2 regions of the Halomonas sp. MMSF_3323 genome follow, and region 1 is predicted to be linked to the other one. Evidence: predicted binding sites of a transcription regulator. Region 1 holds the regulator's gene; the other holds the start of a gene.

What was found. Region 1 encodes FNR, which switches genes on or off when oxygen is low (the NO sensors DNR and NnrR bind a similar motif). Its sites were predicted from a motif close to TTGATNTANATCAA; they were not measured.
Region 2: a site for FNR is predicted at 1,263-1,276, ahead of ccoN (cytochrome-c oxidase, cbb3-type subunit I). Genes of this name have one in related genera too.

Annotation. Positions count from the first base shown of each region.
Region 1 is NZ_JASHIT010000017.1:75,997-97,899, forward strand. It holds gene RBB39_RS10590 (malonyl-CoA synthase) at 1-321, opposite strand, end outside; gene RBB39_RS10595 (malonyl-CoA decarboxylase) at 318-1,673, opposite strand; gene RBB39_RS10600 (TRAP transporter large permease) at 1,750-3,099, opposite strand; gene RBB39_RS10605 (TRAP transporter small permease subunit) at 3,099-3,656, opposite strand; gene dctP (TRAP transporter substrate-binding protein DctP) at 3,724-4,719, opposite strand; gene RBB39_RS10615 (GntR family transcriptional regulator) at 5,011-5,709, shown strand; gene RBB39_RS10620 (YdiU family protein) at 5,822-7,345, shown strand; gene RBB39_RS10625 (NahK/ErcS family hybrid sensor histidine kinase/response regulator) at 7,434-11,378, opposite strand; gene RBB39_RS10630 (DUF4212 domain-containing protein) at 11,770-12,027, shown strand; gene RBB39_RS10635 (sodium:solute symporter family protein) at 12,066-13,859, shown strand; gene RBB39_RS10640 (DUF294 nucleotidyltransferase-like domain-containing protein) at 13,962-15,785, shown strand; gene RBB39_RS10645 (3'-5' exonuclease) at 15,782-16,474, shown strand; gene RBB39_RS10650 (hypothetical protein) at 16,570-16,809, shown strand; gene ttcA (tRNA 2-thiocytidine(32) synthetase TtcA) at 17,042-18,001, shown strand; gene fnr (fumarate/nitrate reduction transcriptional regulator Fnr) at 18,162-18,902, opposite strand; gene RBB39_RS10665 (sulfite exporter TauE/SafE family protein) at 19,057-19,743, opposite strand; gene ccoS (cbb3-type cytochrome oxidase assembly protein CcoS) at 19,740-19,970, opposite strand; gene RBB39_RS10675 (heavy metal translocating P-type ATPase) at 19,967-21,903, opposite strand, start outside.
Region 2 is NZ_JASHIT010000079.1:177-4,605, reverse strand. It holds tRNA gene RBB39_RS22580 (tRNA-Asp) at 1-71, opposite strand, end outside; tRNA gene RBB39_RS22575 (tRNA-Asp) at 101-177, opposite strand; tRNA gene RBB39_RS22570 (tRNA-Val) at 218-293, opposite strand; gene RBB39_RS22565 (alpha/beta family hydrolase) at 473-1,183, opposite strand; gene ccoN (cytochrome-c oxidase, cbb3-type subunit I) at 1,349-2,773, shown strand; gene ccoO (cytochrome-c oxidase, cbb3-type subunit II) at 2,797-3,414, shown strand; gene RBB39_RS22550 (CcoQ/FixQ family Cbb3-type cytochrome c oxidase assembly chaperone) at 3,417-3,629, shown strand; gene ccoP (cytochrome-c oxidase, cbb3-type subunit III) at 3,626-4,429, shown strand, end outside.

The DNA of each region.
Region 1 (21,903 bases):
GCAGACGAACAGGGCGGGTTCGGCGTCACCGAGGAAGTAGCGAATCTCCTCGCTGGTGTAGCCGGTATTGAGCGGCAGGTAGACTCCGCCGACCTTGAGGCTCGCCAGGTACAGAAGGATCGCCTCGGGGCTCTTGTCGACCTGGACGGCGACCCGGTCACCGGGCCCCACGCCGAGCGCGACCAGCGCCCCGGCGAGCCTGGCCACCGCTTCCAGCGCATCGCTGTAGCGGTAGTCACGGCCTTCGCGGGTGGTGATGAAGGGCGCGTCGCCACGCTCGGTCATGCGCTTTTCAAAGGTGGCAAAGAGGTTGTGATTCATGTGACGGGATCTCCCTTCAAGTGCTTGCGGGCGCGACGACGCTGGTCCCTGACCTGAGACGAGCAGGCCACCTTGCCTTCGGTGGTGTAGCGCTCATGGTTGCCTTCGATGTCGTCGAGCACGTAGAGATAGTTGACCATCAGTGAGCCGAACTGTGACAGCCCCCGGCGAGAGGTATCACCGAGCCAGTTGATGCGGTGCAGTTCGGCGCCATTGCCGAGATGGAAGCGGGCGACGGTATTCAGCGGAAGATTGCGCGCGTTGCGCTCCTTGGTGAGGTAGTGAGCGGCCAGCGGCTTGATCACCTCACCCAGGGCCTTGCTGCGCTCGGGGTCCTCGAGCCAGTCGTCGTGATCGAGCTCGGCCAGCAGGGCGCGGGTGTCGTCGTCGAGGCGACCGCGTTGGTCCTGGCGCTCGGCGTCCAGCCAGGCGCGAAAGCCGGGTACCGGTGACAGGGTGACGAAGTTCTTCAGCCGCGGCAGTTCCGACTTCAGCTCCTTGACCACCTGTTTGATCAGGAAGTTGCCGAAGGAGATGCCGCGCAGGCCGACCTGGCAGTTGCTGATGCCGAAGAAGGCCGCACTGTCGGCGTCTTCGGCCTCGATGGCCTCGTGGTTGGCGTCCAGGATCGGCTGGATGCGCTCGGGCATGCCCCTGGTCAGGGCCACCTCGACGAAGATCAGCGGCTCGTCGCCGATGGCCGGGTGAAAGAAGGCGAAGCAGCGCCGGTCCCGGGCGTCGAGGCGCCTGCGCAGGTCGTTCCAGTCGCAGATCTCGTGCACCGCCTCGTAGCGGATGATCTTCTCCAGTACCGCCGCCGGGGTGTTCCAGTCGATCCGCTTGAGCACCAGAAAGCCACGATTGAACCAGGACGCGAACAGGTGGGCGAAGTCGGCATCGAGCGCCTCCAGCGCCGGGAAGGCCTTGAGCCGGGGCAGCAGGTCCTCGCGCATGCGCACCAGCTCATAGGTGCCGCCGGCGGTAAGGTTGAGCCGGCGCAACAGCTCCTGGCGCTGCGGTTCGCAGGCCTCGAACAGTCGCTGCAGGTCGACATTGCCGCGACTGTCCCGGTAGCACTCGTAGGCGCCGTCGACGGCCTCGGGATCGGCACTGAACTGCTCGGTCAGGCACTGGAAGAAGCGCGTCTTCTCGTCTTCATCGAGGCAGCTGTAGCCGTCCAGGGCCTGGCCGGCCAGGGCGATGCTGGAGGCCTCGCCATCGCTTTCCAGAAGCTTGCGACAGGCGTCGATCACCTGGGTATGTTCCAGCGGCGGGCCATCGCCCCGGCGTCTGAGCAAGGCGTCACGCTGTGTGATACTGGAGAACAGTTCCTGCAGAAAGCTGAAGTTCATCGGGGACATCTCCTCGGGGCTGGGCCAGGTGGGAGCGGGCCTGGTGGCCCGCTGGTCACACGCGTCGGCGTCGGGATCATCCGGCGCTCTCCATGATCAGGTCCGGCAGCCAGGTGGCGATGCCCGGGAAGAAGCACAGCAGCACGATGCCGAGCACCATGCACAGGGCGTAGGGTAGGCTGCCGAGCAGGATGTCCTTGAGCGCGATATCCGGTGCGATCCCCTTGATGATGAACAGGTTAAGGCCCACCGGTGGGGTGATCAGGCCGATCTCCAGGTTGATGGTCAGGATCACCGCGAACCAGTAAGGGTCGAAGTTGGCCGCCAGAATGATCGGCAGCAGGATCGGCGCGGTCATCACGATCACCGCCACCGGCGGCAGGAAGAAACCGGCCACCAGCAAGAAGACGTTGATGATCCCCATCAGTACCCAGCGATTGACCTCCAGTGACGCGATCGCCTCGGCCACCGTCTGGGTGATGAACAGCGACGACAGGGCGTAGGCGAAGATCTCGGCGCAGGCGATGATTAGCATGATCATCACGCTCTCGCGCAGGGCGTCGCGCATGATGGTGGTGAGCGGTTTCACCTGCCACATGCGGTAGACCACGATGGCCAGGGCCAGACACAGGAAGGCCCCGGCGCCGGCCGCCTCCGAGGGCGTGGCGACACCGCCGTAGAGGGCGAACAGGATACCGCTGACCACCACCAGGAAGGGCAGCACCCGCACCAGCGCCTTCATGTTGGTCTCGACGTTCCTGGCGACGGTGTCCTTGAGCTCGCGGGCGGCATCGGCGACGGGGCTGGGGGTGTCATAGCCACCGGCCAGCTTGCACGCGATCAACGTCCAGGCCATGAACAACAGCGCCAGCATGATGCCGGGCAGGGCGCCGGCGATGAACAGCCGTCCGATCGAGGTCTCGGTGGAGATGCCATAGACGATCATGGTGACCGAGGGCGGAATCAGGATGCCCAGGGTGCCGCCGGCGGCGATGCAGCCAGCCGCCACGCCGTCGGGATAGCCGCGCTTGCGCATCTCGGGGATACCCAGCTTGCCGATGGCGGCGCTGGTGGCAGGCGACGAGCCGGACAGGGCGGCGAAGATCGAGCAGGCACCGATATTGGAAATGGCCAGTCCCCCCGGCACCTTGCCGAGCCACAGGTCCAGCGAACGGTAGAGGTCGCGGCCGGTGGGGGAGGAGGCCACGGCAGCACCCATCAGGATGAACATCGGAATCGCGACGAAGCCGAACGACGCCAGGCTGCCGAAGAAGGTCTCGCCGAAGTAGGTCAGCTCGCTGACGCCCCGGTCCATCACCAGGGCGGCGAGCGACACGCCGCCGAGGGCGAAGGCGATGGGCGTGCCGATGGCCATCAGCACGAACAGGGCGGTAACGATAAGGATGCCACTGGTAACTGGATCCATCAGCGTGCTCCTCCCAGTATTTCCGCCAGGTACTGCAGCGCCAGCAGGGTCGAGCCCAGTGCCAGCGGCACCAGCGCCGGCCACAGCGGCGGATTCCATACCGTGCCGGTGGTCCAGCCTCCGTGGTAGGCCTCCAGCAGGTAGAGCCAGGAGCCGTAGGCCAGGGCGATGCAGAAGGCCAGGCCGCACAGCGAGGCGATCAGGTTCATGGCGCACTTGATGCCGCCCTTGAGCGCATCGGGCAGCACCGTGACCGCCACCTGGCCGCCGGTCAGCAGCACATAGGGGGCGCCCAGCAGCATGGCGCCGGTGATCGAGAAGATCGCGAATTCGGTCTGCCAGGTGGTGCTTTCACCGAGCAGGTAGCGCACGAAGATCATGTGGCAGACGGCCAGCACCCCTGCAAAGAGGGCGGCGCCGGCCACCACTGCCATAGCGATGGATAGCCGGTCCATCAGCCGACAGAAAGCGCCCACCGGGCCGGAGGCATGTCGCCGGGAACCGGGGGCTGCGGGTGCAGAGACGTGAGGGGGAGAGTGGGACGGTGTGTGTGACATGGAGCCTCCGAGGTGACACGACAGCGACGAACGACGAGGCGCGGCCAGCGGCCGCGCCCACCTCGGTCTATTCCACCGCCAGGGCGGCGTCGATCAGTGCCTGGCCGTTGTCGACGTTCTCGGCAAAGCTCTTGTAGGCGCTCTCTTTCGCTACCTCGAGCCAGGCGTCGTAGTCTTCCTGGGACATCTGGACCACTTCGACGCCGTTTTCCTCGAACACTTCCACCATGGTCTGGTCGAGCTGGGCGGCCTGCTCGGCGAAGTACGCCTCGGCCTTCTCGCCAGCGTCGATCAGTGCCTGCTGTTGCTCCTCGTTGAGCCCGTTCCAGCTCTGCTCGGAGATCAGGATCGGCTCGTACATGAACCACAGGGCGTTCTCGCCCGGCGCCGTCAGGCAGCTGACCTGCTCGTAGATGCGATAGGAGACGAAGGAACCCGACGAGGTGTTGGCGCCGTCGAGCACGCCGGTCTGCATGGCGGTGTAGATCTCCGACGAAGGCATCGAGGCGATGGAGGCGCCGGCGGTGGCCAGCATCTCGTCGAACGCCGGGCCAGCCGCGCGCATGGTCTGTCCCTGCACCGTGTCGGGCGAGGTGATGCACTGCTGGTTGGAGGCGAAGCCGCCGGCCAGCCAGGCGTCGGCCAGCACCCGGGCGCCGGCGTCCTCGATCACCTGCTTGATCATGTCCATGAACTCGGAGTCGTTGAGGCGCTGGGCACGCTCGTGATTGCGCACCAGACCCGGCATCAGGGTGGCCGAGAATTCGGGGTGGCGGCCGCTGGCGTAGTCCAGCGGCAGCGAGGTCATGTCCAGGCGGCCGCGTACCAGCGCGCCCCACTGCTCCTTGGCCTTGAACAGCGACTGACCGGGATAGACCTGCAGGGCCAGGTCGACGTCGGCGGCTTCGACCTCCTTGGCCATCAACTGGACCATTTCGTCGCGCACGTCGCCCTGGCCACCGGGAAACTGGTGGGACACGCGCAGGGTGGTCTCGGCGCTGGCAATGGACGCGCTGGCGGTGGCGATGGCGGCGACGGCGAGAGTGAGAGCTTGGCGTTTCATGGTGACTCCTCGAGGCGTTGTTGTTGTGATGATTGTTGTAGTGGGTGTTGTAGCGAGCGTGATGATCAGTGTTGTGGTGGTGGGATAAACGCGCCGAGGTCGGCGCGGGGGATAGAGGTCAAACATTTTTTATCTGCTATGATGTATACATCAATAGCCAGCATGTATATTCCTGTCAATTCGTAGGGCTTAGACCATGGTGGAGTGAGGGCGCCGAGGGGTCAGTCGCATCAGGACAGGATATGCTGGAACGATTCGAGTTCAGCCAAGGGACAGCCAGGGGACAGCCATATGAGCAAGAAGCCCTCCAACGCCCAGCGTCTGCGGGACTCTCTCGAGGACGACATCATCAATGGTCGGCGCACGCCGGGTGAGCGACTGGACCCCGAAGAGCTGTGCAGGACCTACCAGGTATCGCGTACCCCGGTGCGCGAGGCCATCCAGCAGCTGGTGGCCAGTGGCCTGGTGACCGTCTACCCCAAGAAGGGCACCTTTGTCGCCAGGCTAGGGCTCGAGCGACTGATCGAGATGTTCGAGGTGATGGCCGAACTCGAGGGCATGTGCGGTCGACTGGCGGCGCGGAGAATCTCAGCCGATGAACTCAAGGCCTTGCGCGACGCCTTCGAAGGATGTCGCCGCGCCGGCGAGACCGGTGACAGCGACGACTACTACTACGAGAACGAAGCCTTCCACAGCGTCATCTATCAGGCCAGCCACAACGCCTTCCTGGCCGAAGAGGCCCAGACCCTCAAGCAGCGGCTCAAGCCCTATCGACGCCTGCAATTGCAGGTGCGTTCACGCATGCAGAGCTCGCTCGATGAACACCGTGAGGTGCTCCAGGCGATCGAAGCCGGTGATGCCGAGAGCGCCGAGCGCATCCTGCGTGACCACGTGCTGATCCAGGGCGAGCGCTTCAGCGACTTTGTCTCCAGCGTGCGCAAGCTGGAGGAGGGTGGGGGCGAGTTGCGACGCGCCACTGCCTCGAACTAGCCGGGCTCTGCCGTACCGGGATGGTGGTGTCGCAAGCAATGTCGCTTGACGACCACCACAGGCAGGGCCGAGGGTAGTCGGCATCCCACTTGCCAGCCTGAGGTAGCAGCCCATGTTTCCTGCCTTTTCCGGGCGCTATGCGTCCCTGCCCGATCGTATGCGCGCCGAGATGGCGCCCACCCCTGTGGCGGCGCCGCATCTGCTGGCCTTCAATCGTCCGCTGGCCGAGGCGCTGGGTTTCGACCTTGACGCCTTCGACGCGACCCGTGCCGCCGAGGTGCTCGGTGGCAACGCCGTGCCCGATGGAGCGACGCCGATCGCCGCGGCCTACGCAGGGCATCAGTTCGGCAACTTCGTGCCACAGCTCGGCGATGGTCGGGCGATCCTGCTGGGCGAGCTAGCCCATCGAGACGGCGGCCTGCGTGAGGTCCAGCTAAAGGGCGCCGGACGCACGCCCTTTTCCCGCGGCGGTGATGGTCGCGCGCCGATCGGACCGGTGCTGCGCGAGTATCTGGTGTCAGAAGCCATGGCCGCACTGGGGGTGCCCACCACCCGGGCGCTGGCGGCGGTGGCCAGCGGCGAGCAGGTGGTGCGCCAGATGGTGGAGCCCGGGGCGGTACTGACCCGGGTAGCCTCGAGCCATGTGCGGGTCGGCACCTTTCAGTATTTTGCCGCCCGCCGTGACAGCGAGGCGCTGTCGCTGCTGGTGGACTTCTGCATCGAGCGACACTACCCCGAGCTGGCCGACTTGCCCGAGGCCGAGCGCGCGCTGGCGCTGGTCGAGGCGGTGGTCGAGCGCCAGGCCAGCCTGGTCGCCCAGTGGAAGGGGCTCGGCTTTATTCATGGGGTAATGAACACCGACAACTGCGCGATCTCGGGGGAGACCATCGACTATGGTCCCTGCGCCTTCATGGACGCCTTCCACCCGCACAGGGTGTTCAGCTCCATCGATGAGCGCGGCCGCTACGCCTGGGACAACCAGCCGGCCATCGCCCAGTGGAACCTGGCGCGCCTGGCCGAGACGCTGCTGCCGCTGATCAGTGACGATCAGGAGCGAGCGGTGGCGCTGGCCACCGAGGCCATCGAGGCCTTCGCCGAGTGCCATGACGCCGCCTGGACGGCGGTGCTGCGTGCCAAGCTGGGACTCGGGGCTGATGACTCGCAAGGCCAGCCGGAAAGCCGCTCGACCGATGGTCAGGGGGGCCAGGTGGCAGACGAGGACCTGGCCCTGGGCGAGGACTTCCTCAAGGCCATGGAAGAGGGCAACGCCGACTTCACCCTGAGCTTTGCCCATCTGCCACGGGCGCTGGCCGGCGATGAGGCAGCGCTTGCCGAGGGCTTCGAGCGCAGTGGCAGGCTCGAGGCCTGGCTGCCGCGCTGGCGCGAGCGTCTGGCCCGTGAAGGCGTCGCCGACGAGGTCGTCGGCGCGCGCCTGGCGGCGGCCAACCCCCAGGTGATACCGCGCAATCATCTGGTCGAGAAGGCCATTCGCGCCGCCATCGATGACGACGACCTGAGCGTATTCGAGACGCTGCTCGCCGCCGTGACCCGGCCCTACCAGACCCCGGACGATACCAGCCTGCTGGCCCCGCCCGGGCGCGACGAGCGAGTGCTCAGAACCTTCTGCGGTACCTGAGGGGCCCCACCGGCGCCGCGGCCGCCGGTGGGCTGCTTGCCAGCAGGGCTTACGCCGACAGAACTTTCGCCAGCACGGCTCGCGCCGGCTACTGCGGTGCCTGGCTGGCCTGCAGGGTGCGCGTCAGCAGTGCCCGCAGGGCGGCCGGGCGCACCGGCTTGAGCAGCAGCTGGTAGCCGCCGCGGCGGACCTCTTCGGCCACCTCCTCGGTGCGGTCGGCGGTGATCACGATACCGGGCACCGCGCCGGTCAGGCGCTCCCCCAGGGCGTCCAGCGCCATCAGGCCGGTGACCTCGTTGTCCAGGTGATAGTCGGCGAGGATGGCGTCGGGGTCGTCGTCCAGATGGCGCAGCACCGACTTGGCGCCACCGATGGAGGTGGCGGTGAACACCTCGCAGCCCCAGCCCGACAGCATCGCCTTCATGCCCTCGAGGATCAGCGACTCGTTGTCGATGCACAGGATGCGCTTGCCGTCGAGCTTGCTGGCGACCTTGCGCGCAGGCCGGGAGTCCGTGTCCTCGGCCGGGGCCTTCGCCTCGACCCTGGGCACGCTGACCGAGAATACCGTGCCCACGCCGACCCAGGAGCGCACCCGGATGGGGTGGTCGAGCACCCGGCTCATGCGGTCGGCGATGGACAGGCCGAGGCCCAGTCCCTTCTCGCTTTCCTTGTGGCGCGAGGCCTGATCCAGGCGACGAAACTCCTGGAAGATCTCGGCCTGCTTGGCCTCGGGGATGCCGGGGCCGCTATCCCATACCTCGATCAGCAGGCGCTCGCCGCGCCGTCGAATGCCCAGCAGCACCCGGCCTTCCTGGGTGTAGCGGATGGCGTTGGACAGGAAGTTCTGAATGATTCGGCGCAGCATCTGGCTGTCGCTGTCCACCCACAGGGCCGACCCCACCACCTTGAGATCCAGGCCGCGATCTTCGGCCATCACCGCAAACTGGGCCTGCAGCGGGCGCAGGATGTCGGTCAGCGCAAAATGGCTGCGTCTGGGGGTCAGCGCGCCGGCGTCCAGCTTGGAGATATCCAGCAGGGTGCCGAGCAGCTCTTCGGCGGACTGCAGCGAACTGTCGATATGGCCGATGGTGCGCTTCATGTCCTCGGCGCCCATGTCCTGGGACAGCGCCGAGGTAAACAGCCGCGCCGCGTTGAGTGGCTGCAGCAGGTCATGGCTGGCTGCGGCCAGGAAGCGCGTCTTGGAGGCGTTGGCGTCCTCGGCCACCTGCTTGGCCTGGCGCAGGGCCTGCTCGGCTTCGGCGCGCACCCGGTTCTCCTGGCGCAGCGCGGCGTTGGCTTCGGACAGGGCCAGGGTGCGCGAGCGTACCCGCTCCTCCAGGGTCTCGTTGGTTTCCTTGAGGGCGATCTCGGCCCGCCGGCGCTCGGTAATGTCCTGATAGAGCGCGAAGAAGCCGAGGATCGCGCCGCTGTCGCCGAAGTGCGGAGTATAGGTCACCAGCATGTAGCGCAGGCCTTCGTTGGTGATCTCGAGCGACACCTCGAAGCTGACCCTTTCGCCACTCAGGGTGCGCTGAATCCAGGGAATGCGCTCCTCGGCCATGGTCTCCGGAATCACCTGGGTCACCTTCTTGCCGATGACCTCGTTGCGGTTGATGTTGAAGGCCTGCTCGTAGGCACGGTTGGTAAAGAGGTAGCGACACTCCCGGTCGAAGTAGGCGATCAGCGCCGGCACGTTGTCGGTATAGATGCGGATATTGTTTTCCGAGCGGATCAGCGCTTCTTCGGTGCGTTTCTGCTGGGTGATGTCCTGATAGGTGTAGACGAAGCCGCCACCGGGCATGGGGTTGCCCTGGACCTCCAGCACGCTGCCGTCCTGGCGATATCGCACGTAGCGGTGGGGCTGGCCCTCGCGGATGTTGTCGAGCAGCAATTCCACGTGCTCTTCCGGGTCGCCGGGGCCGTACTCGCCGTTATGGGCGTTGTAGCGGAAGATGCGGTCGATCGGCGCGCCGACACGGATCAGGTGGTCAGGGAAGCGGAACAGCTCCAGATAACGCTGGTTCCACACCACCAGGCGCAGGTTCTGATCCACCACGCTGATGCCCTGGTTGATGTTCTCGATGGTGGCCTGGAGCAGGGCGCGATTGAACTCCAGCACCTGGGAGGCCTCATCGACGATGGAGATGACGTCGGAGATGCCGATGCCACGCCCCTGCAGCGCCGAGTTGACGACGATCCGCGCCGACGAGGCGCCCAGCACCGAGGCCAGAAAGCGCTCGGTGAACTGGATCACGTCGATGGACGCTCGGGCACTGTCTTCCAGCGCCTTGCCGTTGCGCCGGGCGTAGTCCGAGAAGGCGCGGTCGACCTGGCCGGCGCTGAGGAAGCGCTGGCACAGCACCTTCAGGTCGCCGACCGTGGTAGCCCCGGTCCAGGGGCGATTGACCGAGGTCTGGCGGGTCTCGACGCTGTCGACGAACAGCGACGCCTGAATCCGTTCCACCACCCGCTGAGGGGTTACCTGGGAGACAAAGATGTAGGCCACCAGGTTGACCCCCAGCGACAGCATCACGCCGTGGGTAAAGCTGTCACCCACGTGCAGGCCGAACAGCGAGGTCGGTGACAGCCAGGCGATCCCCAGCGGCCCACCCTGGAGCCAGCCGGAGGGCAATACTCCGGCGTTGATCATCGCTGGCAACAGCAGGGTGTAGGCCCAGATGGCGAAGCCCGCGTTCATGCCGACGATGACCCCCAGGCGATTGCCGCGCTTCCAGTAGAGCCCGCCGATCAGCGCCGGGGCGAACTGGGCGGCGGCGGCAAAGGACAGCATGCCGATGGAGGCCAGCGAGGTGAATTCGCCGATCAGCTGATAGAAGCCATAGGCCATGGCCAGGATCACGGCGATGGTAATGCGCCGTGCCCGCAGGACCAGGCGGCCGTAGTCGCGGGCCTTGGTGTCGAACCAGCGCATGCGGAACAGCGCCGGGATGACGATCTCGTTGGAGATCATGATCGAGACCGCCACGGCGGCGACGATGACCATGCCGGTGGCGGCGGAGAAGCCGCCGATAAAGGTCAGCAGGGCCAGCCAGCTCTGGTTGGCGGCCATCGGCAGCGACAGCACATAGGTATCGGGTGATACGTCGGTGCCGGCGAAGATGGTCAGGCCGGCGGCGGCCAGCGGCAACACGAAGAAGGCGAACAGCACCAGGTACAGCGGGAACATCCAGCGCGCGCGGGCGGCGTCGTCGCGGTGGGTGTTCTCCACCACGGTGACGTGAAACTGACGCGGCAGACACAGGATCGCCAGCATGGCCAGCAGGGTCTGGGCCCAGAAGCTCTGGCCGAAGTCCTGCTGGGCCAGTTGCCGCTGCAGCTGCAGGTGGGTGTCGGCCCGGGTCATCAGGTCCTGCAGGCCATCGAACATGCCCCAGGTGACGTAGGCGCCGAGGATCAGGAAGGCCACCAGCTTGACCAGCGACTCGAAGGCCACCGCGTGGATCAGGCCCTCGTGGTGCTCGGTGGCGTCGGTATGGCGGGTACCGAACAGGATGGCGAAGATCGCCATGACGATGGCCACATAGAAAGCGGTGTCACCGAACAGCGGCGCCTGGGTGATGTCGGAGGCGTCGGTGAGCACGGCAAAGGACGTGGACACTGCCTTCAACTGCAGGGCGATGTAGGGCAGGGTGCCGATCAGCGCGACCAGGCTGGCGAAGGCCGCCAGAGACTGGGTCTTGCCGTAGCGAGAGGCGATGAAGTCGGCGATCGAGGTGACGTTCTGGTGCTTGGCGACCCGCACCATCTTGGCCAGTACCGGCCAGAACAATAGAAGCGTCAGTACCGGACCGACGAAGATGCTGGCGAACGACCAGCCGGAGGTCGCCGCCTGGCCCACGGCGCCGTGGAAGGTCCAGGAGGTGCAGTAGATCGCCAGCGCCAGGCTGTAGACCAGCGGGCGGCGATGGCTGGCCCCCAGGTGGCGTGCACGACGATCGCCGCGCCAGGCGATGGCGAACAGCACGGCGATGTAGAGCAGTGAAACAGCGATCAATAGCCAACCGGCAAACATGGGCACCTCCTCGACGTCAGCGGCCATTCTAGGGCATTGGCGGCCTGCTCGGCAGGGGCGCAGCGTGGTTGCCTCGATTCGGGCGCCTGAAGTGCGAAGCATTGACGGAATTTTGCGCCATCAAGGGAAAGGCATTGCCTGGTCTCAAGGCCTTGAATCGCGACTAAGGTGGATTGCACCTTTGTAGTGATAGACCATCGGCTAATATTCCAGGAATACTTGTAACTTACTGAAATGCTTTGTTTAATAGTTTTCTTGGTGCAGTGCATTTATGCTTTTCGACTAAAGTTATCGTTCCAGGAAAGGCCATTTTGTCTAGTCTGCTTCTCGAGCCTTTGTGTCGTCTTTGCGGCGGCATTTGGCGATCAAACCACTTCTTGAGGGTAGCCTTATGCTAGACAAGAGCGCACAGGCCTACTGGAAACGAAACATACGAACCATCCTCGGCTGTCTGGCCGTATGGTTCATCGTCTCCTATGGCTTCGGCATTCTGCTGGTGGATGTACTCAACAATATCCAGTTCTTTGGCTTCAAGCTCGGCTTCTGGTTTGCACAGCAGGGATCCATCTACACCTTTATCGTGCTGATCATTTTCTATGCCTGGAAGATGAACAAGCTCGATGAAGAGTACGACGTCCACGAACAGTGACACCCGCAAAATAACGTCAATGAACGGGAATTGATTCCATGGATGTACAACTACTTACCTATATATTTGTAGGGGCGTCCTTCGCGCTCTACATCGGTATCGCGATCTGGTCGCGTGCCGGGTCTACCAAGGATTTCTACGTCGCCGGCGGCGGCGTCCACCCTGCCGCCAATGGCATGGCTACCGCGGCAGACTGGATGTCGGCGGCCTCTTTCATCTCCATGGCGGGCCTTATCGCCTATCTGGGTTACGACGCCTCGGTCTACCTGATGGGCTGGACCGGTGGCTACGTCATGCTGGCCATGCTGCTGGCGCCTTACCTGCGCAAGTTCGGCAAGTTTACGGTGCCGGACTTTATCGGTGACCGTTACTACTCGAATATCGCCCGTACCGTGGCGGTCATCTGCGTTATTTTCGTGTCCTTTACCTATGTCGCCGGTCAGATGCGCGGCGTCGGTATCGTCTTCGCCCGTTTCCTCGAAGTCGAGGTCAATCTGGGCGTGGTCATCGGCATGGTCATCGTGTTCTTCTACGCGGTGCTCGGTGGCATGAAGGGCATCACCTACACCCAGGTGGCTCAGTACTGCGTGCTGATCACCGCCTTCATCGTGCCGGCGGTGTTCCTGTCGATCATGATGACCGGCCACGTGCTGCCGCAGACCGGGCTCGGTGCCACCTTCGTCGATGCCGCCGGCAACGACAGCGGCCAGTACATTCTCGATCGTCTCGACGGTCTGCTGACGGATCTGGGCATCACGCCCTACACCGACGGCAGCCAGCCGATGATCAACGTGTTCTTTATCACCGCCGCCCTGATGTGCGGTACCGCGGGTCTGCCCCACGTCATCGTGCGCTTCTTCACCGTGCCGCGGGTGCGTGACGCCCGGGTCAGCGCCGGCTGGGCGCTGGTGTTCATCGCACTGCTCTACACCACCGCTCCGGCGGTCGGCGTGTTCGCCCGCACCAACATCATCGAGACGGTACACGAGACCAGCTACGAAGAGGCACCGGCCTGGTTCAAGAGCTGGGAAGGCGTGGGCCTGATCGGTTGGCTCGACAAGAACGACGACGGTCGGGTGCAGATGGGGCCGGGCGCGCCGTTCGAGGGCAAGCCGACCTTCGAAAGCGGCCCGCTGGAAGAGGAAACTCCCGGCGAGCACGGGCAGCGGGTGGTGACCAATACGCCTACCGACAGCCCCAACGAGGTCTATATCGATCGTGACATCATCGTGCTGGCCAACCCCGAGATCGGCGGCCTGCCGGCCTGGGTGATCGCCTTGATGGCCGCCGGTGGCGTGGCCGCGGCGCTGTCCACTGCAGCCGGTCTGTTGCTGGTGATCTCGGCGGCGGTGTCCCATGACCTGATCAAGAAGCAGATCAATCCGAACCTCAGCGAGAAGGGGGAGCTGCTGGCGGCGCGTAGTGCTGCTGCGGTGGCGGTGGTGGTGGCCGGCTACTTCGGCATCAACCCGCCGGGCTTCGTGGCCCAGGTGGTGGCCTTTGCCTTCGGTCTTGCTGCCTCGTCCTTCTTCCCGGCGATCCTGCTTGGCATCTTCGACAAGCGCATGAACCGCGAAGGGGCCATCGTCGGCATGGTGCTGGGTCTGAGCTTCACCTTCATCTACATCGTCTACACCAAGTTCATCAACACCGATCCTTCGATCTGGTGGTTCGGCATCTCGCCGGAGGGTATCGGTACCCTCGGCATGATCCTCCACTTCATCGTGGCCTTCGTGGTCTCGCGGGCAACCGCGGCACCGCCGGAGCACATCCAGGAACTGGTGGAGAACGTGCGTGTGCCGAGAGGCGCGGGGGAGGCCCACGCTCACTAGAGCGGGCCATCAGGCAGGGGCGTCGGCCCACCATCCGTCGCCCCCTGCCAGACGACAACACTCCCCGACCCCGGCCTCGCCGGGGTCGGTCATGGAGCAGACATGATCGACATCGACTTCACTCATCCACCGTTTTCATTGCTAGACGAGGCCGAGCGCGAGCGGGTCCTGGGCGGGCTGGATATCGCCTACTACGGGCGGGATGACGTGATCCTCGATGCAGGGCAGTCCGGCGAGTTCGTCTTTGTGATCCACAAGGGCGAAGTCGCCGAACTGGACCCGGCCGAGGGCCCCGCCGCGGGGCGCATCGGCCACTACACCGGGGGCGATCTGTTCGGTGCCATCAGCGTGATCAACGGCCAGAGCCGTTACCGCTTCGTCGCCGAAGAAGAAAGCCTGTGTTATCTGATGCCGCACACCTTGTTTCTGTCGCTGTGCGAGAACAACGCCGCCTTCTCGGACTACTTTCACCAGCGCCTGATCAGCAAGACGCGCTTGCTGGCCGAACGTCGCGCCGAGGGCGGGGTCACCCTGGCCGGATTCATGCTCGCCCGGGTGAACGAGTGCATGCGTGAACCGCTCAAGGTCGGCTCGACGACATGCATTCGCGACGCCGTGCTGACCCTCAAGGACAAGGGCGCCGACAGCCTGCTGGTCGAGACGCCCGATGGTCCTGGCATGCTGACCAAGACCGACCTGCTCGAGGCCCTGGTGCTGGAGGGGTGCGACGGTGATGCCGAGGTCGGTGGTATCGCTCATCTGTCGCTGGTGACGGTGGATGAAAGCCAGTACCTGTTCGAGGCACTGATCGAGATGACCCGCCACAAGGTGGCCAGGGTGGTGGTGCTTCAGGGCCAGCGGCTGATCGGTGTCGTGGAGCTGACCGATGTGCTCAGCTTCTTTTCCAGCCGCAGCTACGTGGTCAGCCTGCAGGTCGAGCAGGCGACGACCCTGGCCTCGCTCAGCGAAGCAAGTCAGCGTGCGCCGGAGCTGGTCGAGGCGCTGATGGCCCAAGGGGTACGCATGCGCTTCGCCATGGGCATGCTGTCGGCGCTCAATGGGCGCATCATCAGCAAGGCCTGGCACTTCTCGATGCCGTCCCCTCAGCGCGAGCGCGCCTGTCTGCTGGTGCTCGGCAGCGAAGGGCGCGGCGAGCAGATCCTGAAGACCGACCAGGACAATGCGCTGATCCTGGCCGATGACCAGCAGTGGGACGAGCTCAGCGCAGATACCGCGCGGTTCACCAGCGTGCTCGACGATCTGGGCTATCCTCGCTGCCCGGGCAACATCATGGTCTCCAACCCCCAGTGGGTCGGCACCCTTGCGCAATGGCGCGCGCGCATCCGTCGCTGGGTCAGCGAACCCGACGGAGAAAGCCTGATGCGTCTGGCGGTGCTTGCCGACGCCTCGGGGGTGGCCGGTGACTTTGCCCTGGTGGACCGACTCCACGACGTGCTGGTCGAAGAAACACGGGGCAATGAACTGTTGCTGACCCATCTGGCGAGGGGAGTGTTGCGGTTCTCGACGCCCTTGACCCTGTTTGGAACGCTGAAGAAGCCCGAGCACGGCGTCGACATCAAGAAGGGTGGCATCTTTCCCATCGTCCACGGTGTTCGCACCATGGCGCTGGAGTGCGGGCTGCGCGAGACCTCGACCCACGACCGGCTGGCGGCGCTGGCGTCACTCGGGCGCATCGAGCGAGTGGTGGCGGAGGATCTCGGCGAGGCGTTGTCGCTGTTCTGTGAGCTTCGGCTTCGGGCGCAGCTGGCCTACCGGCGCGACGATGCCCGGGCCACGGACGCCCCGGACAGGGTGGTGGTGCAGTCGCTCAATTCACTGGAGCGGGACTTGCTGCGCGAGGCGCTGCACCTGGTCAAGGAGTTCAAGGCCAGCCTGTCCCACCGCTATCACCTGGAGTATGCATGAGTGTCGAGGCAGCCCCCCAGGGCAAGCTGCCTTGGCGTCAATGGTTTCGCTTGGGAGAGTACCCGATGCTGAGAGCGATCAGGCGTGTGGCCGACAGGCGTCGGCAGGCCGATGGCGATTTCGCCTGGCTGTTCAATCCCTATACCGGCGATGAGCTGGTGTCCCTGGACTGCGAAACCACCGGTCTGGATACCCGTCATGCGGAGCTGGTGTCCATCGCTGCGGTGCGCATCCGTGACGATCGCGTCTTGACCAGCGAGTCGCTGGACCTGCGGCTCGCGCGTCCTGCCAGTCTGAGTGGTGACTCCATCTGCATCCATCGCCTGCGAGGGGTCGACCTGGAAGGCGGCCTCGAGGTACGCGAGGCCTTGACGACGCTGCTGGAATTTATCGGCAATCGCCCATTGGTCGGCTGGTGTATCGACTTCGACCTGGCCATGCTGGATCGCTACCTGAAGGCGGAGTTTGGCTTCTCGCTGCCCAACGCCACCATCGACGTGGCCCAGCAGTACCGCAAGCGGCTGCGCCGAAGTCACCCGGAAATCGAGGTGCAGCCGACCTTTGAACAATTGGCAGAGCGACTTGGAGTCCCGATCATGGGACGCCATACGGCCCTGGGCGACGCCGTCACCACGGCGCTGATGCATCTGCGCCTGGAGAGCGGGGCACTCACGGCGCCATCGCGCTGACCCGTTGCCGTCATCCGCGCTGACCCGTTGCCGTCATCCGCGCTGACCCGGTGCCGCCCGCACCGGCAACCATTCACCTGCAAGGAGATCCTGTCATGAGTCTGCACGCCATGTTGACCCTTCTCGAGCCCACGCTGCTGGCGCTGGGCCTGGTCTCGGTGCTGGTGGCCTACCTCCAGTACTATCGCCGTACCCGGGACCTGTGGGGCATGGTCAAGTTCTGGGAGAAGCGCCTGACCCTGACCGTGCGCGAGTTTGGCTGGCAACGTGCCGGCATCCTGCTGCTGTTGCTGGGCGTGGTGGTGCGCTATCTGCTGGCGCTGAACGTCGTCTAGGGCCTGGCTGACAGGCACTTGCGTTCTTCGACTTGCCAGGCCAGACCAGGCCACGACGCGCAAGGGCGCCACTACGGCGGTGTCGTCCTTGGCGGTTTCCGATGAGCTGCCGACGAAAAGCCCCACCCTTATTGTCCTCGCCGGGGTGAGTGGTCGCTGACCTCTTCGCCACTAAAGCGTCCGGATGGTAGACTGGCGCCTCTTTCATTTTCAGCCGTGATGTCCCGCTCCCATGTCGCCACAGTCCGCCTCCGCCACCCTGTTCGATCCCCGTACCCCCGAGGATGACCATCTCTCGATCGATGCCGGCGTCAGCCCGGCCGACCCTGCTGCGGATGGCGATCAGACGGAAGCCCAAGTTCAGGCCAAGGCACGGCGTGAGTTCAACAAGCTGCAGAAGCGCCTGCGCCGCCAGGCCGGTAACGCCATCATCGACTACGGCATGATCCAGGAAGGCGACAAGATCATGGTGTGTCTGTCTGGTGGCAAGGACAGCTACACCATGCTCGAGATCCTGCGCAGCCTTCAGCGCAACGCGCCGGTCAACTTCTCGCTGGTGGCGGTGAATCTGGATCAGAAGCAGCCGGGCTTTCCGGAGCATGTGCTGCCGAACTATCTGGACAGCATCGGCGTGGACTACCACATCCTCGAGCGCGACACCTATTCGGTGGTGAAGGAGAAGACGCCGGAGGGCAAGACCACCTGCGCGCTCTGCTCACGCCTGCGGCGCGGCTCTCTCTATGGCTTCGCCGAGGAGATCGGGGCGACCAAGATCGCCCTGGGCCACCACCGCGAGGACATTCTCGAGACGCTGTTTCTGAACATGTTCTTCGGTGGCAGCCTCAAGGCGATGCCGCCCAAGCTGCTCTCCGACGACGGCAAGAACATCGTCATCCGCCCGCTGGCGTACTGCCGCGAGGCCGATATCCAGGCCTACAGCGAGGCGATGGAGTTCCCGATCATCCCGTGCAACCTGTGTGGTTCCCAGCCCAACCTGCAGCGCCAGGTGGTCAAGGAGATGCTGGCCGAGTGGGAGGTCAAGCATCCCGGGCGCCTCGAGAGCATGTTCAAGGCGGTGACCAATGTGGCGCCGTCGCAGCTGGCGGATCGGCAACTGTTCGACTTCGAGGGGCTGGAGGCCGTACAGGCCGAACGCCAGGCCCGGCGCATCGACGTGGTGGATGCCGGCTGATCTCGCCAACAGCGAATGTGCATGACGCCATGACAGCAAAAGAGGCCGCATCTCCGGATGCGGCCTCTTTCTTGTCACACGCCATCTATTACGCTTTGCTTTCCAGATCCTGGGTACCGGGCGCTGCTGGCCAAGCCCGGCACACTGCCGCCAGGCCCGCTCAGGTAACTTCGGTGTCGGCCAGGGTCGACAACGCGGTCAGGTCGAGGATATTGACCTCACGTCCCGATACCGCCACCAGATCCTGCTGCTGGAAACGCCCGAGGATACGGCTGACCGTTTCCACCGCCAGCCCCAGGTGATTGCCGATGTCGGCGCGGGACATGGACAGGCGGAAGCTGAACGGTGAATAGCCGCGGCGGCGGAAGCGGTCAGACAGGCCGAGGAAGAAGCAGGCCAGGCGCTGATCGGCGGTCTTGCGTGACAGCAGCTGCATCATCCGGCGGTCCTCTCGCAGCTCCTTGCTCAGGGTGCGGAACAGCTGGGCACGCAGCTCCGGTAGGGTCTGGGTCAGCGCATCGAGGCGGTCGAAGGGAATCTCGCACACCGTGGTGGTCTCCAGCGCCACCACGCTGCCGGGATAGCGGCCGTCGTCGATGCCATCCAGGCCAACCAGTTCACTGGGCAGGAAGAAGTTGGTCAACTGAGCTTCGCCGCTGCCTTCGGTGGTGATCTGCTTGAGACTCCCCGATCGGACCGCGAAGACGCTGGTGAAGCGATCTCCCTGCTCGACCAATCGTGTACCTTTCTTGATCGGCGGGTGACGACGGATGATGGAATCGAAGCGCTCGAGGTCGGCGGTCTCCAGCGACAGCGGAAGGCACAAGGAACTCAGGCTGCAGGACTCACAGCGAGTCTCATGCAGCATGGGACGCCGCCGATCTTGGGCCGTAGGACTCATTCGCAGCTCCTGTGGATCTGGGATCGATATTGACTGGGCCATGGGGAGAACAGACGTCGCCCGTACAGCACGTTGATGGCACTATTCTACACCCTCAGATCAGCTAAAAGTGGCGTCTACCTCTTTAGGATTAATAACTTAGAGGTAGGATGCGTCATTGATGCAGCCCAGTCCAAAGTTGCCAGACGGCAAAGGCGATGATCATGCCAGCGGCGACAAGGCGTGTTGCCCGATGCGCCAGCAGGGCCTGCATTTGTCTGGCGGCGAGGCCCGTCACCACCAGCGCCGGAAGCGTGCCAAGACCGAAGCTCGCCATCAGCAGTGCGCCCTCGAGGGGCTCGGCCCGTGCCAGGCTCCAGGCCAGCATCGAGTACACCAAGCCACAGGGCAGCCAGCCCCAGATGGCGCCCAGCGCCACCGCCTGGGGCAGACGCACCACCGGCAACAGGCGTCTGCCTGCGGGTTCCAGGTACCTCCAGAGGTGACGTCCCTGTGCCTCGACGTGACGCAGGCCTTTCCATAGATCGGCAATGTAAAGCGCCATCAGGATCAACATCAGGCTGGCGACGATCTGCATCAGGCCACGCAGGGTCGGCGAAAGGCCGATCACCGAACCCAGGGTGGCAACCAGAGCGCCCGCCACACAGTAGCTGGTGATACGACCTACATTGTAGCCGAGCACAAGTGTGCTCACCCGCCAAGGTTGACGCATGCTGGGGGGGATGGCAAAGGTCAGAGCGCTCATGATGCCGCCGCACATGCCAATACAGTGTGCACCACCGAGCAGGCCAAACACGAAGGCCGCCATCATGGGAGGCAGTTCCAGGCCGGTAGGGTTCACTCAGGCCCTCTGGACGATGGATCACGATCGGATGTCTGCGCAGGCGTTTCGGAAGAGGAAGCGCCGTCATCGGCACCGCGAGTGTCGTCCTCATCCTCGAACAGGATGCGATAGGCGGGGCCTTCGAGGTCCTCGAACTGGTCGTTGCGCACCGCCCAGAAGAAGGCCCAGACCGCCAGGCCCAGCAGGATCAACGACAAGGGTATCAACAGGTAAAGGATGCTCATGGGCCGGGGCTTGCGGTGACGGGTGAAGGCGTCGCGGTCCGCCTGGTGCGTCCACGTCGCAGACGCAGGGCATTGCCGATGACCAGCAACGAGCTGAGTGACATGCCGATGGCGGCAAGCCATGGGGGCACGAAGCCCAGCGCCGCTGCGGGCAGCGCCACGACATTGTAGAGCACCGACCAGGACAGATTCTGGCGAATGATGCGACGGGTCTGACCGGCCACCTCGATGGCTTCGACGATACCCGTGAGCGGTTCGCCCAGCAATACCAGATCGGCGCGGGTGCGGGTGAGGTCGCTGGCCCCGGCCATGGCGATGGCAAGGTCGGCGCCGGCCAGTACCGGCACGTCATTGATGCCATCACCGACCATGGCCACCTTTTCACCCTGTGCCTGTCGCGCCTTCAAGTGCCCGAGCTTGTCCTCGGGGGTGGCCTCGCCACGCCACTGATCGACGCCCAGCGTGCGGGCAAGCTGGCCGACGTTGACTGCGCGGTCGCCCGACAGGATCTCGATGGCAAGCCCCCGATGGGCGAGGGCGGCGAGGGTCTCGGCGGCGTCGTCACGGGGCTGATCGTCGAGCTTGAACCAGGCCTGGGGCTTGCCTTCGCTGGCCAGCAGCAACCAAAGCCCTGCGCCAGGGAGCTCAGGAACGGGTCGGCCCAGGCAGGCAAAATGCGGCTGGCCCAGTCGCCAGCGCCGGCCGTCGATCACGCCTTCCACGCCCTGCCCCGGGTGATTGCGCAGTTCGCTGGCCTGGCAGCTGGCGTCGCGCCAGGCAGCGAAGGCGCGGGCGATGGGGTGCTCCGAGCCGGTCTCCAGTGCCGCCGCCAGTGCCAGATGCCGGCGCTTGGCGGCAGCGTCCATCTCGCCATTGTTGGCGCTTCCTTCGTCGTCGCTCAGCGGCCGGTGTTCGGCGAGTTGCATACGCCCCCGGGTCAGGGTGCCGGTCTTGTCGAAGACGACGCGATCGAGGCCGGCCAGGGTCTCCAGCGCATCGGCTCGGGTCACCAGTACCCCGGCACGTCTCAGCCGGCCGTGGGCCACGGTCAGGGCGGTGGGGGTCGCCAGCGCCAGGGCGCAGGGGCAGGTCACCACCAGTACCGACAGGGTGATCCACAGGCTGCGGCTAGGGTCGATCAGGCTCCAGACCAGCGCCACCAGGGCGGTGATGACCAGCAGGTTCAACACGAAGCGATGGGCCACCTGCTCGGCCAGGCGGGCGATACGTGGACGATGGGCGAAGGCACGGTCGGTGAGATCGAGAATGCCGGCGGCGCGGGTATCGTCGCCGACGCGGGTGACCATCACTTCGATCGGGCTGTCCATGCACAGGGTACCTGCGTGCACGGTATCTCCCTGGCGACGCAGGCAGGGCAGCGATTCGCCGGTCAGCAGCGACTCGTCGATCTGGGCCAGGCCCGAGGTAAGGGTGCCATCTGCAGGAATCTGGGCGCCGGGGCTGACCCGAACCCGGTCACCAGGCGCCAGCTGACTGGCAGGGATGACGCGTTCATCGCCCTGCTCGTCGAGGCGCACCGCGGCACTCGGCAGCGCGCTGGCCAGGGCATTGCCGCTGCGGCCGTAGTGGGTACGGGCGCGAGACTCCAGGTAGCGTCCGAACAGCAGGAAGAAGGTGAACATGCTGACCGAGTCGAAGTAGCGGTCCCCGGAGTCGCTCACGACCGACCAGGTGCTGGCGACGAAGGCACCACCGATGGCCAGCGCCACCGGCACATCCATGCCCAGCACGCGGGTTCGCAGATCGCGCAGGGCGCCGACGAAGAAGGGTTGGGCCGAGTACAGTACCACCGGAGTGGTCAGCGCCAGCGATAGCCAGGCAAACAGACGCTCGAACTCGGTGCTGAGATCACCGCCGTCGACGTAGTGCGGGATGGAAAACATCAGCACCTGCATCATGCCGACGGCCGCCA
Region 2 (4,429 bases), on a different contig from region 1:
ACCGGACGGGACTCGAACCCGCGACCTCCGGCGTGACAGGCCGGCATTCTAACCAACTGAACTACCGGTCCGCAATGATGACCAATTCGAGAAGAGACGCTGGCGGACCGGACGGGACTCGAACCCGCGACCTCCGGCGTGACAGGCCGGCATTCTAACCAACTGAACTACCGGTCCAGCGCTCTCTACTCTACGTGTCCATCCATCATTTTCATGATGGTGGGTGGTACAGGGTTCGAACCTGTGACCCCCAGCTTGTAAGGCTGGTGCTCTCCCAGCTGAGCTAACCACCCCTGGTCACGTGGCGCTGCATTCTACAGAACATCCGGGGGATGTCAACGCGCTCCACGCATCTTTCTCGTTTTTTTTGTCCCGACTTTTGCCCGTGCATTCATCGACTTGGGCCGAAAGCCAGACGGCGCAAGGGCTGGCGCCACAGCGCCGCGATATCCACCCTTGTAGAAAGAAGCGCTCACGACTTGCCCATGGCGTCCGCGGTAGCGCGCGCCGCCTTAGCCATCAGGTCCTGACGCGACAGTCCACTCAAGCGCCGCGGCGACCAGTCGTGGTCGCCATCCTCGAGCCATTCAAGACGCGCATGCGCCGCCAACTCATAGCCCGCCACCTCGTCGCGAGTGCCGAAAGCGTCCCGGGTACCCTGCAGTACCACCAGAGGGCAAGCCAGCGACGGCCAGTGATCCAGACGCAGGCGCTCGGGCTTGCCCACGGGATGAAAGGGGTAGCCAGCCAGCACCAGCCCCGGCGCACCGTCCTCGGCGGCCAGCAGACTGGCCACCCGACCGCCCATGGACTTGCCGCCGAGCCACAGCGCCCCCGGCACCATCTGCGACAAAACGTCACGCCAGAGGCGCATTTCCTCCACCAGCCGAGCCACCCTGGGCGGCGGCCGCCGACGCCCCGCCGCACGCATCTCGCGCAGATAGGCAAACTCGAATGACAGCGTCTGTACGCCGGCCCTGGCCAGCGCCGCGCGCCATTCAAGCAAAAAGGGTGAATCGTGTCCGGCACCGGCCCCATGCGCCAGCAGCAGCACATTGCGACTGGGTGGCCCTTCCATGATCACCGGCGCCAGGTCGGGCACCTGCCACTCGCCACGGTGCCCGGCGGCGAGTGCCTGGCTGAATTCCTGAGTAAAAGCGTCGGGTAAAACGAGTTGTGACACGGCAAAGTTTCCAAAGTTCACTGCCACCAGAGGCTAAGTTCTTCTCACTGCCAGGCTGGGCTAGAATTCTGAGTGGTTGTTGATCTGCATCATTCTGAGGCAATTGCCGGGCAGGCACTATGGCCGGGGGATCGTCCCCTTTACGCGATCGATGGGAAACTGATCATGAGCACAGCATTTGAACATCCGACCTACAACTACAAGGTGGTCCGGCAGTTCGCGATCATGACGGTGGTGTGGGGCATCGTGGGCATGACCCTCGGTGTGATTCTCGCCGCCCAACTGGTCTGGCCGGAACTCAACCTTGGCTTGCCCTGGACAAGCTTCGGTCGGCTTCGCCCGCTGCATACCAATGCGGTCATCTTCGCCTTCGGCGGCTCCGCCCTGTTCGCGACGTCCTACTACGTCGTCCAGCGCACCTGCCAGGTGAGGCTGATCAGCGACAAGCTGGCCGCCTTTACCTTCTGGGGCTACCAGGCGGTCATCCTGTGCGCGGTCGTCACCCTGCCGCTAGGCCTCACCGAGGTCAAGGAATACGCCGAGCTGGAATGGCCCATCGACATTCTGCTCGCGGTGGTGTGGGTGACCTACGCAGCCGTCTTCCTCGGCACCATCAAGGTCCGCAAGACCTCCCACATCTACGTGGCCAACTGGTTCTTCGCCGCCTTCATCCTGACCGTTGCCGTACTGCACATCGTCAACAGCGCGGCCCTTCCGGTCACCGCCACCTACTCCATCTCCATTTACTCCGGCGCCATCGACGCCATGGTGCAGTGGTGGTACGGCCACAACGCGGTAGGCTTCTTCCTGACCGCCGGCTTCCTCGGCATGATGTATTACTTTGTGCCCAAGCAAGCCGAGCGCCCGGTCTACTCCTACCGCCTGTCCATCGTCCACTTCTGGGCGCTGATCATGGTCTACATGTGGGCCGGCCCCCACCACCTGCACTACACCGCCCTGCCGAACTGGGCGCAGTCGCTGGGCATGGTGATGTCGATCATTCTGCTGGCGCCCTCCTGGGGCGGCATGATCAACGGCATGATGACCCTCTCCGGGGCCTGGCATAAGCTGCGAACCGACCCGACCTTGCGCTTTCTCGTCGTTGCGTTGTCGTTCTACGGCATGTCGACCTTCGAAGGCCCGATGATGGCGGTGAAGACCGTCAACGCCCTGTCCCACTACACCGACTGGACCATCGGTCACGTCCACGCCGGCGCCCTCGGCTGGGTAGCGATGATCACCATCGGCTCGATGTACCACCTGATTCCACGCCTGTTCGGTCACACCGAGATGTACTCCGTCAAGCTGGTGGCGGTGCACTTCTGGCTGGCCACCATCGGCACCGTGCTGTACATCGCCGCGATGTGGGTCAACGGCATCCTGCAGGGCCTGATGTGGCGCGCCATCAACGAAGACGGCACCTTGATGTACACCTTCGTCGAGACCGTCGAGGCCAGCGGCCCCGGCTATATCGTGCGCCTGATCGGTGGCCTTTTCTGGGTGACCGGCATGCTGATCATGGCCGTCAACGTGGCCATGACCGTCAAGGGTTCCGCCAAGCGCGGCGCGCCCCTGCCCCAGACCGCCTGAGTCAACGAAGGACCGAGACTGACATGAAACACGAGATCATAGAAAAGAACGTCGGTTTGATGGCGGTGCTGGTGCTGGTGGTGATCAGCTTCGGTGGCCTGGCCGAGATCGTACCGCTGTTCTTCCAGAAGCAGACCACGGAGCCGGTCGAGGGCCTCGAGCCACTGTCCGCACTGGAACTGGAAGGCCGGGACATCTATCGCCGCGAAGGCTGCGTCGGCTGTCATTCGCAGATGATTCGCCCCTTCCGTGCCGAGACCGAGCGCTATGGCCACTACAGTGTGGCCGGTGAATCCGTCTACGAGCACAACTTCTTGTGGGGGTCCAAGCGCACCGGCCCGGACCTGGCCCGCGTCGGCGGTCGCTACAGTGACGACTGGCATCGTGCCCACCTCTACAACCCGCGGGACGTAGTGCCCGAATCGGTGATGCCGGCCTACCCCTGGCTGTTCGAGAACACCCTGGAAGGCGAGGACACCCCGGCCAAGATGCGCACCCTTCAGAAACTGGGCGTGCCCTACACCGACGAGCAGATCGCCAACGCCACCAGCGAGGTCCGCGGTGAGCGTGAAATCACCGCCCTGGTCGCCTACCTGCAGCAGCTTGGCACGGTGTTGCCCAGCTCGGCGAAGAGCCCGTAACCATGGATATCGGAACCTTTCGCGGCATCTTGACCGGCATCCTGCTGATCGCCTTCCTGGGCCTGGTGGCCTGGGCCTACTCGAGCCGCCGCAAGCGCGAGTTCGATCAGGCGGCGCAGCTGCCGTTCGCCGACGACGACGAACAACCGAATCGTGACCGCACGGCCGAGCGACAGGCCGATTCCCGAGAGGACAGGGGAGAGAAGAACACATGAATACGCTTTGGGGTGATGCCCTCTCAGGCTTCTGGAGTGCCTGGATCATCGTCATCACGCTCGGCACCATCGGCTTTGCGTTCTGGCTTCTGTGGGCCAACCGCAAGACCGACAAGCGCCCTGACGCCGACGGCACCGTCGAGACCACCGGCCACACCGCCGACGGTATCGACGAATACGACAACCCGCTGCCTCGCTGGTGGTTTCAGCTCTACGTTGCCACGGTGATCTTCTCCCTGGGCTATCTGGTGCTGTATCCGGGCCTCGGCAACTTCGCCGGTGTGCTGGGCTGGAGCCAGGAAGGTCAGTGGGAGGAAGAGGTCGCCCAGGCCGAAGAGCGCTTTGCGCCGATCTTCGAGAAGTACCAGCAGGTACCCATCCCGGAACTCGCTCAGGACGGTGACGCCATGCAGGTGGCCGAGCGCATCTTCCTCAACAACTGCGCCATCTGCCACGGCTCCAACGCCAAGGGCGGCTACGGCTTCCCCAATCTGACCGACGACGACTGGCTCTACGGCGGCGAGCCCGAGCACATCGTCACCACCATCAACAACGGACGCAATGGCCTGATGCCGTCATGGCAGCAGCTCGGCGCGGACAATATCGAGAACCTGACCCAGCATGTACTGTCGCTGTCCGGCCAGGCCGAGGACGCCGAACGTGCCGAAAAAGGCGGCGCCGTCTTCACCTCGGTATGTGCCGCCTGCCATATGCCTGACGGTACCGGCAACCAGGCGCTGGGCGCGCCCAATCTGACCGACGACAGCTGGCTGTACCAGGCACCGGGCCAGAGCCTGGCC